Regions from separate parts of the Ensifer sp. LBL genome, predicted to be linked through region 2. Evidence: predicted binding sites of a transcription regulator. Region 2 holds the regulator's gene; the other holds the start of a gene.

Region 1 (9,011 bases), on a different contig from region 2:
GGCATCTGGGCCATCTGCACCATGAGCTCGACGACAGCCACTATGGCCAGATCGGCCGGCTTGATGTGCTGATGGTGCCTGTCGATGGCGGCCTGACCATGGGGGCGGAAAGCATGAGCCGGGTCGTCAGCCGGCTGCGCTCGTCGCTGATTCTGCCGATGCATCGCCGCGGCCCGCCGATCGAGGCTTTCCTCGACATGTTCGGCGACGACTACGACAAGCGGTATGCCGACAGCGCCAGTATCAAAGTATCCCTGCGTTCCTTGCCAAGCAAACCGCTGATTTATATTCTCAAGGGCGTTTGAACATCCTGGGATCGCCCGATGAAGTTGCTCGTGGTTGGCGTATCGCTCTTTCTCTCCTTTTCAACTCTTGCCGAGGCCGGTGGCGTGCCGCCGCCGCGCATGCCGTCCCCAGAGGGACAACAGCCGCAAAGCCAACCGGAGATCGCGGTCCAACCAGTTTCTGAGCAGGAGATTTTCGCGATGCCCTCGGGCAATATCGGCTGCATCTATACGCCGGCTGGCGGCACGTCAGTCTATCAGCCCGCCGACGGCGGTCCGGAACTCGCCTGCGATATCGTCGCGCCGCGTTATGTCAGGGCGACACTTGGCCGGGTGGGAGCCGCCACGCTCAATCACGCCGTCGGCGATCCGAGCTGCTGCTCGGTCGGAACCGTTCTCGACTATGGGCAAAGCTGGTCGCGCGGACCGTTCTCCTGCGTGTCGGAACGCACCGGTCTTTCCTGTCGTCGTGACGACGGGCACAGCTTCCTCCTCAGCCGCGCGCAGGTCTCGGCCAACTGAAAAACCGCCCCCCGGCTGGACGGAAAGCGGCAATAAAACTATAAGGCGCCCCATTCCATTCAAATTAATGCATGCAGAGGGTGCCATGGCTGGCCATTCACAGTTCAAGAACATCATGCACCGCAAGGGCCGTCAGGATGCGGTGCGCTCGAAAATGTTTTCCAAGCTCGCGCGCGAAATCACGGTTGCCGCCAAGACCGGCATGCCCGATCCCGCAATGAACGCGCGCCTGCGCCTGGCGATCCAGAACGCCAAGGCGCAGTCGATGCCGAAGGACAACATCGAGCGCGCCGTCAAGAAAGCGTCCGGCGGCGACTCGGAGAACTACGAAGAAGTGCGCTACGAGGGTTATGGCCCGGGCGGCGTCGCGGTCATCGTCGAAGCCTTGACGGACAACCGCAACCGCACCGCCTCCAACGTGCGCTCGACCTTCACCAAGGCCGGCGGCGCGCTCGGCGAAACCGGCTCGGTTTCCTTCTCCTTCGACCGCGTCGGCGAGATCACCTACAAGCTCTCCGTCGGTGACGCCGACAAGGTGATGGACGCGGCAATCGAGGCTGGTGCCGACGACGTCACCACCGACGAGGACGGTCACACGATCATCTGCGGTTTCGAAGCGATCGGCGAAGTCTCCAAGGCGCTCGAAGACACGCTCGGCGAAGCCGAAACGGTCAAGGCGATCTGGAAGGCCCAGAACACCGTTCCGGTCGACGAAGAAAAGGCACAGTCGCTGATGAAGCTCATCGACATCCTTGAAGACGACGACGACGTCCAGAACGTCTACTCGAACTTCGAAGTGTCGGACGAGATCCTGGCGAAGCTGTCTGCCTGATTGGGGCGACCGTCGCTTGAAGATTTCCTACCCGCGTCCGAAAGGGCGCGGGTTTTTCTTTGGATGGCCCGATGACCTATCAGTTCGCGATCTTCGATTTCGACGGCACGCTTGCCGATACGGCGGCAAGCTTCATGACGGCGTGCAATGCGGCTGCGCGGCGCTACGGTTTCCGCGAACTCTCGGTCGAGGAGTTCCAGTCGTTGCGGGCGATGGGCAGCCGCGAGATCATCGCGCAGCTCGGCGTTCCCGTTTGGAAATTGCCGCAGATCGCCACCTTCATGCGCCGGGCCATGGCAACGGAAGCCGCAAGCGTCCGGCTGTTTCCGGGCGCCGCTCAGCTTCTCTGGAAACTGAAGGCGGCGGGCATCGGCATTGCGATCGTGAGTTCGAATGCGGAAGAGGGTATTCGTGCCGCGCTCGGCGAAGCGGCTGCGACTGTCGATCTCTTCGAATGCGGGGCCGCGCTCTTCGGCAAGGCACAGCACTTCAAGCGCGCGATCAGGCACTCCGGCCTCGATGCGGCTCGCATCCTGGCGATCGGCGACGAGGCGCGCGATATCGAGGCGGCGCGAAAGGCCGGTGTGGCGGCAGGGGCCGTCGCCTGGGGCTATGCCGACCCGGTCTTCCTGCAAGGGCTCGGGCCGGATCGGTTCTTTGCCAATCTGGAAGAGATCGCGCCCGCCTTCGGGACGATCTGATCGGCCGGCCTCAGGCCGCCTTGGCGAGATCGCGCTGGGCGTCGGCGAAGAGGCGAAGCGAATTCAGCCGCGCGTCCATGTCGAAGATCGGCATCGAGATGATCAGCTCGTCGGCTTTCGTCTGTTCCAGGAACGCCCCGATCTTGCGCCGGATCGTCTCGGGCCCGCCGACGACCGCATACATCATCGAATGGTCGACGAAGATCTTCTCGTCATAGCTCCACAGCCCATCCATCGACTGGACCGGCGGCGGGAACTGTCCGCGGGCATTGCGCCGCAGCGCCACGAAGGATTGCTGCATGGAGGTGAAGAGGTAGTTCGCCTCCTCGTCCGTTTCGGCGGCGACCCCCATGACGCCGACCATCACCTGCGGCTTGGCAAGGGTCTCGGAGGGGGTGAAGCGCTCGCGGTAGATCTCCAGCGCCGAGAGCAGCATGTCGGGTGCGAAATGCGAGGCAAACGCGAAGGGCAGGCCGAGCATGCCGGCGAGATGGGCGCTGAAATGGCTGGAGCCGAGCAGCCAGATCGGCACGTTGGTGTCGGCTCCCGGCACGGCGATGATCTTCTGGTCTTCGGCGACCGGGCCGAGCAGCGCCTGCAGTTCGACGACGTCGTTCGGGAAGTTGTTGCCGCTCGCTTCCATGTTGCGGCGAAGCGCCTGGGCGGTGCGCATGTCGGTGCCCGGCGCGCGGCCGAGGCCGAGGTCGATGCGGCCGGGGTAGAGGGCCGCAAGCGTGCCGAACTGCTCGGCGATGACAAGCGGCGAGTGGTTCGGCAGCATGATTCCGCCGGAGCCGACGCGGATCGTCTTGGTGGCGGCGGCCACATGCGAGATCACGAGCGAGGTTGCGGCACTGGCGATACCCTTCATGCCGTGATGCTCGGCCAGCCAAAACCGGGTGTAGCCGCTCTCTTCGGCTGCCTGGGCCAGTCGGCGCGAATTCTCCAGCGATTGGGCGACGCTGCCGCCTTCAGTGATCGGGGAAAGATCGAGGACGGAGAAAGTCGCCATGGCAAAGGCCTTCATTGAGAGAAATTGATGCAAGGCTATGTAAGCTCAATTTTCCTCAATCCAAGGGCGCTGCCGAAGAAAACCTGAGTCCGCGTCTCAACTGTGCGTATGTTTTTGTTTTGTTCACTTTTTGCTGGCAGCGTCCGGGCTGACATCATAGGGTGAAATCCATGCAGACCACGATTCGTATCATCGGTATCGATCCGGGGCTCCGCCGTACCGGCTGGGGCATCATCGAGACGCTCGGCAATTCGCTGCGTTTCGTCGCCTCGGGCACGGTGACCTCGGATGGTGACATGGATCTCGCCTCCAGACTTTGCCAGTTGCATGACGGGCTTGCCGAGGTGGTGCACGGCTATCAGCCGCATGAGGCCGCGGTGGAGCAGACCTTCGTCAACAAGGACGCGACGGCGACGCTGAAGCTCGGCCAGGCGCGCGGCATCGCCATGCTGGTGCCGGCACGCGCGGGCCTGAGGGTTGCCGAATACGCGCCGAACGCCGTCAAGAAGGCGGTGATCGGCGTCGGCCACGGTGAGAAGCAGCAGATCCACATGATGCTGAAGGTTCTGATGCCGAAGGCCGAGTTCAAGGGCAACGACGCGGCGGACGCATTGGCGATCGCCATCTGCCATGCCCACAACCGGCAATCGGTGACGAGCCGCCTTGCCGCATTGATGGCGTAGTTGCGCCCGTCATAAAGTGTTACAGCGTCCTTAGCGCGTCTCGTCAGACGCGCGGCGCTGTAGAGACGATAATTTCCGATGGTCCGGTGACCATCACAGCCCACCGCGAGAGACGCCACATGATCGGCAAATTGAAGGGTACCATCGACGAGATCGCCGAGGATCACGTCGTGCTCGATGTGCATGGCGTCGGCTACGTTGCCTTTTGCTCGGCGCGCACCTTGTCCAGGCTCGGGTCTGCCGGAGAGGCGGCTATCCTCTTCATCGAGACCTATGTGCGCGAGGACCAGTTGAAGCTGTTCGGCTTTCTGACGGCGTTGGAGCGGGAGTGGTTCCGTCTGCTGCAGAGCGTACAGGGCGTCGGCTCGAAGGTGGCCCTTGCCGTGCTTTCCACCCTGACGCCGGGCGAACTGGCCAATGCGATCGCGCTGCAGGACAAGACCTCCGTCTCGCGTGCCCCCGGTGTCGGGCCCAAGGTGGCGGTGCGCATCGTCACGGAACTGAAGAACAAGGCGCCGTCCTTTGCCGGCGAGATGTCGGCGTCGATCGGCCTCAAGCAGGAGCTTGGCGAAGGCGTCGCCTCCGCGCCGGTTTCCGATGCGGTTTCGGCGCTCACCAACCTCGGCTACTCGCGTGACCAGGCAGCCAATGCCGTCGCAGCGGCCCTGAAGAACGGCGGCGAAGGCGGCGACAGCGCCAAGCTCATTCGCCTTGGCCTGAAAGAACTGGCGCGATGAACGCTTGCCTTGGCCGGGTGCAGAAGGCAGAACGCATCGTGCCCGGCATGATGACGGGTTGCAGCGCTGAGCTGCCCGACCGAATGGAACGAACGCATGACTGACGCCGCACGCCTGATAACGCCGGAAAAGCGCGGTGAAGACATCGATGCGACCATGCGCCCGCAGACGCTGGATGACTTCACCGGCCAGGCGGAAGCGCGCGCCAACCTGAAGATCTTCATCGAGGCCGCAAAGAACCGCGGCGAGGCGCTCGACCATGTGCTCTTCGTCGGCCCGCCCGGTCTCGGCAAGACGACGCTGGCGCAGATCATGGCCAAGGAACTCGGCGTCAATTTCCGCTCGACCTCCGGTCCTGTGATCGCCAAGGCCGGCGATCTCGCAGCCCTGCTCACCAATCTCGAAGAGCGCGACGTGCTCTTCATCGACGAAATCCACCGGCTCAATCCGGCGGTCGAAGAAATCCTCTACCCGGCGATGGAAGACTTCCAGCTCGATCTCATCATCGGCGAAGGCCCGGCGGCACGCTCGGTCAAGATCGATCTGTCGAAGTTCACGCTGGTGGCGGCGACCACCCGGCTTGGCCTTCTGACGACGCCGCTTCGCGACCGTTTCGGCATTCCGGTGCGGCTCAATTTCTACACGGTCGAGGAACTGGAATCGATCGTCCGGCGCGGCGCCCGGCTAATGGGCCTTGGCATGACCGACGACGGCGCCCGCGAGATCGCCCGTCGCGCCCGCGGCACGCCGCGCATCGCCGGCCGGCTGTTGCGCCGGGTGCGCGACTTCGCCGAAGTGGCGCGTGCGGAAGCCGTGACCAAGGAACTCGCCGACGAGGCGCTGACGCGGCTGCTCGTCGACAATATGGGCCTCGACCAGCTCGACCGGCGCTATCTCTTCATGATCGCGCAGAACTTCGGCGGCGGTCCCGTCGGAATCGAAACCATCGCCGCCGGCCTTTCGGAGCCGCGCGATGCCATCGAAGACATCATCGAGCCCTATTTGATCCAGCAGGGCTTCATCCAACGCACACCGCGCGGCCGTATTTTGACCGCCAATGCCTGGAAACATATCGGCCTTAATCCCCCCAAGGAAATGGAGGCGACCCAGTTTCGCCTGACATTAGAGGACGACGACTAGATGATCAGCCGACGGGGATTGTTGAAACTGGTCGGCGGCGGTATCGCCAGCATGGCTGCACTCGGCGGTTACGCCTTTGCCGTCGAACCATTGGCCCGGCTGAACGTCACGCGATACAAATTGACGCCGCCCAACTGGACGCCGGGGCTGAAGCTGCGCGTCGTCGTGCTTACCGACATCCACGCCTGCGAGCCCTGGATGCCGGCGAGCCGCATCGCTTCGATTTGCCGGCAGGCCAACTCGCTTGGCGGCGATATCACGCTGCTGCTCGGCGACTATGTGGCCGGCATGAACTTCGTCACCAGCTATGTGCATTCCAGCGAATGGTCGAAGGCGCTCGCAGTCCTCGAGGCACCGCTCGGCGTGCACGCCGTCATGGGCAATCACGACTGGTGGGAAGACAGGACGGCGCAGAAGAACGGTGGCGGACCGACCTTTGGGCACAAGGCGCTGCAGGACGTCGGCATCAACGTCTACAGCAACCGGGCTGCCCGCTTCGAGAAGGACGGGCAGGGTTTCTGGGTCGCCGGCCTCGAAGATCAACTGGCGCTGTTGCCCGGTAAAAAATGGAAGCGCAGGCACATGGGTGGTCTCGACGACCTCGACGGCACGCTCGCCCAGGTGAGCGATGCCGATCCGGTCATCCTCATGGCGCATGAGCCGGATGTCTTCCCGCGCGTTCCATCGCGCGTCGCGCTGACGCTGTCGGGCCATACCCATGGCGGCCAGGTGCGGTTTCTCGGCTATGCGCCGGTCGTGCCCTCGCGTTTCGGCGAGCGCTACGCCTATGGCCATGTGACCGAGAACGATTGCAATCTGATCGTTTCCGGCGGTCTCGGCTGCTCGCTTGCGCCGGTTCGCTTCGGCATGCCGCCGGAGATCGTGGTGATCGATCTCGGTTGAGCGGTAAGTTCCGGGCTTGCTGGTCTCGCTCTGAAAGAGCCTGGCGTCAAGACGACGCCAGGTCCGTTTGCTCCCGCCCGCTCGCTCTGTTGAGCCGAGCAGGGCGCCCGTTCGTCACGGCGTATCAGGCGGCCCGGATGGCGCCGCTTCGCAGTGCGCCCCGCAGGCCGGACGCGACCTCATAGGTGTCGGTGACCAACAGCAGGCCGTCGGCGCACTGGTACCATTCCCCTTCGCTCATGCTCTTCACCGACGGGCTGAGCGTTGCCAGTTCAACCGAGCCGGGCGGTGTGCTGATGATCCGTTCGGCGACCCAGCTATCGAGCCAGGCCTGGTTTGCCGGTGAAACCGCCTCGAGCGCGATTTGCGGATGCTTGTCGAAGTAGGTCTGGACGGCCAAGTTGGTCGGCGCGATGACGATCTGGTCGAGATTGCTGTCGCCGAGGGCATCGATCACGCGAGAGTTTTCCAGCGCCGCCAGGAAGGTGTCGGTCTTGCCGTCCCGGCCGGTCGAAGAGGCCAGAGAGCGCAAGGTCTCCAGAATCGTCGGCAGCGGCGGAACGACCTCGATGTCGCTGGTGCCGGTCCTCGTAAGGGACTGGTAGACGAGATCGATCTCGGGCGTGAACGACCGCTTGCGAATGCCGCGCGTCCAGTTGAATTCGAAGTCCACCTCGAAGCGCCCTTTGAAGTTGGGCGTTGCGCCTTGCGGGACCTCGATGATCGCGGCTGCATTCCAGATGTAGCCGGCATAGGAGGGACGGCCGGGATTTGCCGGTACTCCTGGCGACACCCAGCCGACATGGGGCAGCCGCGCCTGCCACTCGATCGATTGCGTTGCGGGCCGCGCCGCAAACGAAACCTCGGAGGCGGTGAAGCTGACACCCACATTGGCGCTGAGCGAGGCGCCGCCCTTCGGGCCCTCCTTGCTGTATTCGGCGCTGAGTTCGCCGCCGATCGAGAAACTGATCGTCGCCTGCTCGACGGTGCTGTTGGGCCCGAAGGTTACCAGCCGCGCCTGCGACGAGTTCGTTTCGAGGCGCAGCTTCATCTGATTGGCGTAAAAGCCGACCGACACCCAGTTGGACGATGGGTTGGACGGCGAGCCCTGGATGCCGTGATAGACATCCCCGACGACGAGATAGTAGTCACGCGTCAGGTTTTGGTTGCCGCGCATCAGTTTGTAGACCGAAAGCAAGGCGTTTGCGGTCAAGGTTTGCGATGAGGTCTTGACCGTACCCCAGCCAAAATCATTGCCGCCATTTGTTTTCCATTCACCGTTCAAAGTGCCGACAAGCTTCCAGACTTCAGGATTCAACGTCTCGATAGGCATGATTGATTTCCTTCGAAGCGCCGTCGATCGACGGGAGGGTTGAGCTTTTGCGCGGAGCGGAACCGCTCCGCACAGCCAACATAGCGCGGATTTTCGAGATCAACCTGTGGTGTTAAATTGTAAATTAACACTCCTTAAAGGAGTCCTTGATCGACACAGAACGGCTCTCTGCTGCGGCCTCAGCCGAGCAGCTTTTCGATCGTCTCGCGCAGCCGCGGCAGCCCGCCCGGCGTCCACCCGAGCGTGCGCAAGCGGTTGCAGTCCATCGCGTTGAAATCAGCCAATGCGGCCGGTTCGGGCAGGTCGTTCGTGCAACCGGTGATTTCACGCACGATTTCCAGAATGGTACGGCTGTCGACGAGGATGTCGGAGACGTTGAAGACCGAAGCCGGTAGGCGGCGTGCTTCCGCTTCAAGCACGAGGCGCACGGCGGCTGCGACATCGTCGCCATGCACTTCCGTGCCGGCCCGCGGCGCAACCGGGCGGCCCTGCAGATAGTCGTCGAACAGGGCCTGCCATTTGTGCGACGCCCCATTGCCCGGCGCTCCGTAGACGCCGGTGACGCGCAGGCTCGCTGTCTTGAAGTCGTTCGTGCTGAGCAGTTCCAGTTGCCGTTCCGCCTCAAGCTTGAGCGTGCCATAGAGGCTCTCGGGATGGCAGGCCGACCCCTCGGTCAGCACCGTGCCCGCCGGGTGTGCTCCATAGACCGCGCGGCTCGACAGGAAGATGCAGCGCTCCACGCCTTGGTTCCGTGCCGTTTCGAACAGGCGGACCGAACCATCGAGATTGGCGCGGCAAAAACCCTCGGGGTCGTCGCCTTCGCCACCGCGATATCGGCCGGGGATGTGCTGGAAGGCGGCATGG
Region 2 (9,011 bases):
CGGGTGCGCGATGTAGTCGTTCCGATCCTTGGACAGCGTGCGAACCGGGACGACGCTGGGCACGGCCGCAATGAAATCCGGCGTAAGTTCGGCCCAAAGAGAGAGTTTGGCGTCGTCGTAAAGACCCCTCACCTTCGTCGCGAGCGCCGGGTTGAGATCCCATATCTTCTCACCATGGCCCGTCGCCAGATCCACGCCCCTTGCCTCGACTTCCGTCATCAGCCGCCGACCCTCGGCGTAAACCTTCTCCTTCGGCCGCTTGTCCCCCTTGGCGAGGCGGTACTGGTAATAGACCCAGAGGGGATCGCCATAATTTGACGTGTAGGTGTTGTCCTTGCCGACTATTCCAAGTCGTTTGTAGAAATCCCACATCGCATCGTTGACCTTGAAGCCGAACTTATCCCTCACGCGCACGTGGTCCTGAAATGCGGTCGTGAGATAACTCAGCATCGGGTCGTTCTTGGTGGGCAGAGCAATCAGGTAGGCCGGGTTGGCCGGCATGATCTGGTCCTGGCACCAATCGAGATCGTCCAGGCTGACGGTCATGTGCAGGGTGGTGCAGATATCGAGGCCGATGGTCAGGCCGTGGAGCTTGCCCATCACCATGTCCTCGAGGCAGCACCGCACGAGTTGTTCCCGGCTCTTGAACACTTCAGGCCCAATAAAGCCGGCGACATCGTTGACATGCAGCCATGCGCCCTTCGGCTGCACTTTCGCAAGTTCCATGCCGATGGCCCGGCTGAACCCGTACTTCCGGGACTCAAGCACCATCATGTCGACACCGTTTGCCGCGCCGTTGGTGAATTCCGATCCTTGCCCGGTTTCGAAGTAGAGACCGTAGCGCTCCCCTGCCTTCGCGTTTGCATATTTCAGGATCTTCTCATTGGTGATGTCGAAGATCTTGTTGCAATCATCCGTACCGGCAAGGCTCTGGAACAAGGTGGAGACTGTGCTGGGAAAGTCCTCGCTGACCTCACCCTGGACGTCGATGTGGGCGAGCACGCACCACGGAATGACGTCTACCAGCTTGAACGTATCCACGATGTCTTTCAGCGCCCGCTCCACCGTGACCACGCTGTCGACGGTGCTGTCCACCGGGTTGGTACCGATGACGATATCTCCGGTCGCGTAGGAAAACGCGTCGAAGACCTGCCACATGATGTCGTCGGGATGGTCGGTCGGCGAATTCGGCTGGATCCGTGCGCCCATGTATCCCTTGGCCCCCAACTTGGTGCCGGGCATGACATTGAAGATCTTTTGGCTGACGGCGATCAGCTCGTCATTGCTCATCAGTTTCGGCACACAGCCGATGGTATCGCTGGTCAGGCCATACATGACGCCTTTGATCTCATCTTCCGATTTGGTCAGAAGAAATTCCTTCAGCTGGCCCATGGTCCAGTCCTTCAGCTTTTCCTGCTGGACCTTGTCGGTGGTCTGCCAGATCAGTCGTTGCAGATCGTCCTCAAACAGAGGGTGCCGATCGAGGTCTGCGATCTTCGTTCTTGCCAGGAGGCCTCGTGCGTTCGTTCGGGACGCGTCACTGTCCGCAGCCACACCGATTGTTTGGTCGCCTTCCTTGAAGGCATTCGCGCATCCCAGCACCTGCCGATAGGTCGTCTCGTCAAAGCCACCCTTGATCCTGCTGATATAGGCAAAGACGTCCTCATCCTGCTTCACCTCGTCGATTGCGAGGTTGCTTGCGCCCGCTGCGGCACGGGCGGCGTGACTATAGGCGGTCAGCGTGGCCGCTGCGGTCCCCGCCACCAGCAGGAGGTCGCGCCTGGACAGTGCATGCTGGTCTGAGAACATGCCTTTGCGCATTGCCATTTCCTTTCCGCAAAAGGTCTATCGGCATTTCGCCGGACGACTCACTGGCGACCGGCGATTGAAGGAAAGCGCACAAGAATAAATGCTCGACACGTGTCACTTGGGCATGGACCCGGTGAGCCTCGACCAACCAGGCCAAGTCGATTACTGCAGGCTCATCACGATGCGACCGTCGATCTTGCCGGCTTCCATGCGGCGGAAGATCTCGTTGATGTTCTCGAGGCTATCCCACGAGAAATGCGGCGCGACCTTGCCTTCGGCGGCGAATTGCAGCGATTCCTCCAGGTCCTGGCGGGTGCCGACGATCGAACCACGCACCGTGATGCGCTTCAGAACCGTTTCAAAGACCGGCACAGAGATCATGCCGGGGGGAAGGCCGACGAGCGCCATGGTGCCGCGCGAGCGAAGGAAGCCGAATGCCTGTTCCATCGCAGCCGGTGAGACGGCAGTCACAAGCGCGCCATGCACGCCGCCGGTAGCCTTGATGACCTGCTCGACCGCATCCTTCGCCTTGCCGTTGACCGTGATGTCGGCGCCCAGTTGCTTTGCCAACGCCAGCTTGTCGTCAAAAATGTCGGCGGCGACGACATGCATGCCCATCGCCTTGGCGTATTGCACGGCCATGTGGCCGAGCCCCCCGATGCCGGAGACTGCCACCCATTCGCCAGGACGGACTTCGGTCTCCTTCAATCCCTTGTAGACGGTCACACCCGCGCAGAGCACCGGCGCGGCAGGGCCGAACTCCAGCGCGTTCGGCAGGCTGCCGACGAAATCAGGATCCGCCAGTCCGTACTCCGCAAACGTTCCGTTGACCGAATATCCCGTGTTCGACTGGGCCGCGCACAGCGTCTCCCAACCCGTACGGCAATGCGGACAGTAGCCGCAGGCGCTGTGAAGCCAGGGAACGCCGACCCGGTCTCCCTCTTTCACTCTTTTGACGCCGGCGCCGACCGCCGAGACATAGCCGACGCCCTCGTGTCCGGGAATGAACGGTGGACTGGGTTTTACCGGCCAGTCGCCGTTTGCGGCATGGAGATCGGTATGACAAACGCCCGTTGCTTCGTATTTGACCAGGATCTGCCCCGGCTGCGGCGTGGGCACCGCCAATTCGTCGATCGTCAGCGGCGCGCCGAATTGCCGGACCACGGCCGCCTTCATCATCTGAGCCATTTGCCAATCCTCCTCCAATCGCCGGGCCACGGAGAGGTTTCTGATGGGAACAGCGGGCCGGCAGGGGCCTATCTCACATACGAAAATCGTGTAATTGGCGCGGGCATCATGGCGTTCACAACCGGTGCCCGGACGGCATTTCATGGTTGGCGTGTACCGCCGACACTTCAACGAGGCTCACGGAGCGCCATCGTCCGGTTGCAGGGTAAACCCGCCGGCAGAGTTCGACAATGGGTGGAGTTCAGAAGCGGTTCAGAGCCCGACGGCCTCGCTCCTCCTAGCCGGATCGAGCAACACTTATCGGGCAACGACGTTCGAGCGGGCGTGCTGGCGCGCGTCTATTGACAGGCTCGGCGGCCGTCGTGTTGACTGGATGGCACGGGGCCGTAGCTCAGTTGGGAGAGCGCCGCAATCGCACTGCGGAGGTCGAGGGTTCGACTCCCTTCGGCTCCACCAAGGCAAACAGAATTGAGCCAATTGCCGAAGCACTGGAGGAGTGGCTGATTTGTAATCAGCAGATCGCAAGTTCGAGTTTCTCTGGGGACACCACTCGTCCCGGCCACCGCCCGGCCTTCGCGCAACAACGCCCGCTCGCGCGCCCCTGTTTTCAGAGGCTAAACGGATCCCGTGCCGAGCGTTTTTCGCTCGGTGCATTGAACGGATCCGCCTTCTTCTCCTTGGACTTGCGGCCCTCGTCGGCGATGATCTCGTCGACTGCCTTCTGGCACTTCATCAGCTCTTCGGCTGCGGGGCCGGTGCCACGCAGGCTGAGATTGGCGATGACGCGATCTTCGAACGCGATGGCCAAGCCCCGCTTGCGCACGAAGCCCGTCAGGAACTCGGCGTCGGTCACGTTCACGAACAGAAACTTTCCGCTCGCGTCGCCAGCGGCGGTCGCCGAAGCGCTCCAGGGCTCGGTCTTGTCGAAGCGGAACGTCAGGTCGTATTCCTTGCCGACCTCGAGCGACCGCCAGTCGTCGCTGGCGAAGCTCATGTAGAGCGGCGACTCGGAGCCCTTGGGATAGAACCCGAGGCGCAAGGTGACGCCGCCGTCGAATTCCGACGAGATGAAGCAGGAGCCCTCCATCGAGGTGTCGGATGCAACGGTCCAACCGTCGACGTCCTTCCACTTGATGATTTCGGACTCCTCAGCCGCAGCCGATCCCGCGGCGATCAGACAGCTTACCAATCCGACCAGCAATCTACGCATGCAAAACCCCCGTTTGCCCGCATTTTGATAGGTCCCCGCGCCGCTGTCGAGGGTACCGAGCCCGATACCAGCAACATTTTAGGAATATTCACCTCTCTGCGGCAAGCGGACGCGCCCATCACATGGCAAAAGGATCTTTCGACGACTTGGTCTGGCCGCCACCGGCAAACGGATCGTTGTTCGGGGCAGTGCCACCGGCGCCAGCAAAGGGATCGTTCGCTGCCCCCTGCCCGCCATTCGGGATCAGGGCGCTCACCGCCTCCTGACATTTGAACATCTCGCTCACCGCCTTCATCGAATCGCGCAGGCTGAGGCTCGCGACGACGCGTCCCTCGAAGGCCAGCGCCAAGGTGTTCTTGCGAACGAATTCGGTAAAGAAGTCGGTGTTGGAAAAGTTGACGACGAGGGCCTTGGCGCCGGTAAGATCGACGCCGAACGCAACGGCCGGCCACTGGCGACCACGGTCGAGCTGCAGGGCGACGTCATATTCCCGCTGCGGCTCGATGGATTTCCACTCGGCATTGCCGATCGAAAGAAACGCCAGGTTCGCCGACCCCCGCGGATAAAACCCGATACGAAGGATCGCGCCGGCATCATAGCTCGTCGCGGCGTAACACGAGCCTCCAAGGGAAGGATCGGACCCCACCGTCCAGGCGTTGATCCGTTTCCAGATGTTCGAACGCCCTTCTTCAGCAGACGCCGCTCCGGCCGTGAGCAACAGACCGAGCACCACCAACGACAATCTACGCATGCAATTACCCCACTTTCCACGCAAAGTTATCTTTTTTTGACCTCCTGTCGAGACGGTGAAGCCCCTTCCTCGCAGGGATTTTTGCGCATCCCCCACCCCCGGCCCCAGAGCCGATAGTGCCGGTGCGTTCTTCGCCCGTCGCAAGAGGAACGGTCAAGATGAACTCGAGGTGCAGCGGCTGGCGCAAATCAGACACAGCCTGCAGGCAAAGAGCTGTTGAACACGGCAGAGTGATCGCCATGCTTGCTGGACTTCGGAACGAAAGCACGGTTCACATCGTTTCCCACCCTGTAGTGCCACCCCTTCATCAAGTGGACGTTCCCCGTGCTTGCCGCCCTGCTTCTCGCTTCGATAGTCGCATCGCCCAATATGCCTGACGTCAAGCTCAGCGCTGCGACGGTGGATGAACTCCAGACCGATTTCGAACGGGCCGTGCCGTGCCACCAGATCGATGGACGCAACGTGTGGAAGGGCGCGCTGGCGTTCTACATCCAGTCCTTCGTTTATGACGGCGACACGCCCGTCGCGACCGACGCGGCCGACGCGGTGCTTCCGGAAGACAACAGCGCAGAGACGGTGAAGGAGTTCGAGGACGCCTGCTCGACCTCGCAAGCGACCTAAATCTCTCCTCATAGAGCCCCGTGATTCGCTCGAATCAGCTGCGCGACTGGTGCCTGCCGGCGCGTTTTTGGCACGCACCGTCGCCGATAGGCGCCCTGCTCCCGCAAAAGTGACCGATCGACACCCGCAGAAGCGGCCAATTGCCTGAATTCACGGAATTTTAGGCACTTGCGGAACACATATGGAACAGATAGTGTCTGTTCTTGATTTGTTTCACGCCTCTGGAGCGACGTGCCATGCTGACCCGCAAGCAACAGGAATTGCTTCTGTTCATTCACGAACGCATGAAGGAGTCGGGCGTACCGCCGTCATTCGATGAAATGAAGGATGCGCTCGACCTGGCGTCGAAGTCCGGCATCCACCGTTTGATCACCGCGCTCGAAGAACGCGGCTTCATTCGCCGGCTGCCGAACCGGGCGCGCGCGCTCGAAGTCATCAAGCTTCCGGAAGCCTACGCCGCCGGCCAGCAGCAGCCGCGCAGAGGCTTCTCGCCGAGCGTGATCGAAGGCAGCCTTGGAAAGCCGCCGGCGGCCGCTCCTGCCGCGCCGAAGCCCGCCCCAGTTGCCGAAAGCACGTCAGTTTCCGTCCCGGTGATGGGGCGCATCGCTGCCGGCGTTCCGATCTCGGCAATCCAGAACAACACCCATGACATCACCGTGCCGCTCGACATGATCGGCAGCGGCGAACATTACGCCCTTGAAGTGAAGGGCGATTCGATGATCGAGGCCGGCATCTTCGATGGCGACACGGTGATCATCCGCAACGGCAACTCGGCCAATCCCGGCGACATCATCGTGGCGCTCGTGGACGACGAGGAAGCGACGCTGAAGCGCTTCCGTCGCAAGGGCGCGTCGATTGCGCTCGAAGCCGCCAACCCCGCCTACGAGACGCGCATCTTCGGACCGGATCGCGTGAAGATCCAGGGCAAGCTTGTCGGGCTGATCCGCCGCTACCATTGAGCTGCAGGCAGAACACCGGATCAAAAAAGAGCCTCGCCAAGGCAATTGGCGAGGCTCTTTCCATTTCGGGTGAAATCCAGATCGTCTATTCGTGGATCGTATATTCTCCGAGCTCGCAGAGATCCTGCGTGTCCTCGGTCGTATCGAGGGCCGAGCCCTCCTCGAATTCGAATCGCATGTCGTATTTGCAGACGTCCCGCCCGTCGGCAATGGTGATCTCCATGCTCTCGCCGGGGTTCAGGACCTGCCGACCGAAAACATCGTCTTCCCACTCATTGACGCCGACCGGTGACGTATAGAAGTTCGTCAGTACCACGCTGGTGTTGTTCTTCAGCTGGAAAACCAGGTCGTCAGCGTGCGCCTCAATAGCGGTCGCCGCAAAACACGCCAACGCCGTCAGGATCAGTCTCTTTTTCATTGATGCCATTGCCTCCGTTCTTAATGTTGACGGACGCTACCGATGCGGCTGATCTCAGCGGAGTCATCGTTCCCCCTCTACCGATTTCACCGAAGCGATAAGATCCGACGGAGGCATAGGAGACGTGGCTTGCGCGGACGTGGGGTCGCGAAACGACCCGCGCTGCCCTAAGGCAGAACGTCAAACCAATTCAAACGAGGTGAGATTTTTGGAGGCCTCGCCCGGAATTGAACCGGGGTACAAGGATTTGCAGTCCTCTGCGTCACCACTCCGCCACGAGGCCTCACAGCTCGGATAACCAAGCGTTGGCGCGGATTTAGAATGATTGCAGAAAAACCGCAAGAGGCATTTTCTGAAAAACGCGCCGTCGATTTGTTGGATAGATACTTTCCACAGAACGATCGCCGATGCCCGCCGATCGGCTCCCGGTTGATCTCAGCACCAGGGCGTCGGGCGTCCATCCCACGGGCGCACGAGCCCCTCGGAGACAAGCACGCGTCCAAGAGATTGATCGCCACGGGTAACCAGGCGCAGTTTTTCGCCGGCCTTGGCGTCTGATCGCCCGCCTGCCGAAACCAGCTTGAAGTCGCCCGCGTTCAGCAACTCGCGCAGGCGCTGCTTGGCGTAGAAGCCGCGCGAACGCTCCTTGTCGCAGCTTGCCTGGCGGATTCGCGGCGCATCGACGTCGGCGACACGGATCGTCTCGCCATGAAAGACGAAGGTGGAGCCATCGATCACGCAGTTGTCGTTGCGAATGCCGCAGAAATAAAACTGGTCGGTGCGGATGGACGCCGTCTTCACCTCTTCATTCGGCCGCACGACGGGGGTTGGCGGCGTGACGCCGACATTCACCGACGGCACCGGTGCGGCCAGGGCGACCTTCGTGACCGGGTCGGGCTTCGGATTAGGCTTGTGCCTGTCCGCCTGATGCGCGACGCGCTCCTGCGCTTCAGGAACGGCACGCGGAGGCTTCGGCTTCGTTTCCGTTCGCGACGCAAAAGCCACGACATCGGAAACCACGGGCCAGTGCCGCAACTCGGCGCGATGGTCATAGGCCATGACGCCGCCAAGGGTGAGCGCTGCGGCCAGATACCACGGCGCCATGCCGCCCTGCTTGCTGCTGCTTCTGCCCGAACTGCGGCGTCGACGTTTCGTAGTGGCTTTGGCCATCGGTCCCCATCCTGATTCGAGACCGCATTATGCGTTTGATGGGTTGCCGAAAAGTTTTCGAGGGTACCCCAACAGAGGGGAAGCCTGCGACGAACCGGTCATTCGCCCTGAGCATCACGGCGGTTCTTGAAATATTCGGGAATCGAACCGCGACCGCCCGAAGGACTGGGAACGGCCCCTGCCCGCAACAAGAGGAGCGGCAAACGGCGTTCGGCTCAGGAACCCTTCGAGGAATTGGTTTTCCCGCGCCAGCGCGCCCACCAGACGGCCAGGCGACGACGACGGCGGCGAACCGAGGGAATGTCGTGGGAAAGCACGATCAGGCCCAGCGGTATCATCCAGAAGCCCAGCACGGGCAGGAAGCCGAGAAAACCGCAGAACACCAGCAGCGAACCCAGCAGGATGCGCAAGAGCGGAGAGTCGGGCAGCGCGATGCGCCATTTGCCCAGCACGATCTGTCGTGTCTGCGGATCAATGCCGAAATGCATCTGCTTCCTGTTTTTATTCATCATTCCCTATCCGGCGTGTTTTCCCACAATTGGGGACTTCTCCACAGCCTCGCAACGGAACTTGTCATTTTTTTTGAAAAAAGCGCTTGGCAAATCAGAAAAGCATGCGTATTAGCAGCCTCACTTCTGAAGCGCACAGCACAACAGCGGCGCGGATGATCCCTGGTAGCTCAGCGGTAGAGCATTCGACTGTTAATCGACAGGTCGCCGGTTCGAATCCGGCCCGGGGAGCCACTTTCTAAAAGAGCCATTTGCAGCGATGCGAATGGCTCTTTTTCATTTTGCACCTATGTTCCCTGGGTGATCAATCCCCAACCTCCCGATGGTTCTCCATGACAAAGGCCGCGGCGCCGCCCATCATCGTCTGGTTCCGCAA

The links. The regulator LexA, encoded in region 2, represses DNA repair genes until DNA is damaged. The targets are predictions, from matches to a motif close to TGTTCNNNNTGTGTTCNG.
Region 1: the regulator LexA is predicted to act here: its motif matches at 3,461-3,478, upstream of ruvC (crossover junction endodeoxyribonuclease RuvC).

Annotation. Positions count from the first base shown of each region.
Region 1 is NZ_JBNDJY010000007.1:151,177-160,187, reverse strand. It holds gene OKW20_RS25960 (MBL fold metallo-hydrolase) at 1-305, shown strand, start outside; gene OKW20_RS25955 (hypothetical protein) at 324-806, shown strand; gene OKW20_RS25950 (YebC/PmpR family DNA-binding transcriptional regulator) at 892-1,638, shown strand; gene OKW20_RS25945 (HAD hydrolase-like protein) at 1,710-2,339, shown strand; gene OKW20_RS25940 (LLM class flavin-dependent oxidoreductase) at 2,350-3,351, opposite strand; gene ruvC (crossover junction endodeoxyribonuclease RuvC) at 3,522-4,034, shown strand; gene ruvA (Holliday junction branch migration protein RuvA) at 4,154-4,771, shown strand; gene ruvB (Holliday junction branch migration DNA helicase RuvB) at 4,868-5,911, shown strand; gene OKW20_RS25920 (metallophosphoesterase) at 5,912-6,814, shown strand; gene OKW20_RS25915 (hypothetical protein) at 6,939-8,147, opposite strand; gene OKW20_RS25910 (NAD-dependent epimerase/dehydratase family protein) at 8,327-9,011, opposite strand, start outside.
Region 2 is NZ_JBNDJY010000003.1:532,454-541,464, forward strand. It holds gene OKW20_RS14185 (ethanolamine ammonia-lyase) at 1-1,821, opposite strand, end outside; gene adhP (alcohol dehydrogenase AdhP) at 1,972-2,997, opposite strand; tRNA gene OKW20_RS14195 (tRNA-Ala) at 3,378-3,453, shown strand; gene OKW20_RS14200 (hypothetical protein) at 3,605-4,207, opposite strand; gene OKW20_RS14205 (hypothetical protein) at 4,326-5,054, opposite strand; gene OKW20_RS14210 (hypothetical protein) at 5,328-5,579, shown strand; gene lexA (transcriptional repressor LexA) at 5,816-6,538, shown strand; gene OKW20_RS14220 (hypothetical protein) at 6,624-6,956, opposite strand; tRNA gene OKW20_RS14225 (tRNA-Cys) at 7,166-7,239, opposite strand; gene OKW20_RS14230 (thermonuclease family protein) at 7,392-8,126, opposite strand; gene OKW20_RS14235 (hypothetical protein) at 8,342-8,635, opposite strand; tRNA gene OKW20_RS14240 (tRNA-Asn) at 8,795-8,869, shown strand; gene OKW20_RS14245 (cryptochrome/photolyase family protein) at 8,968-9,011, shown strand, end outside.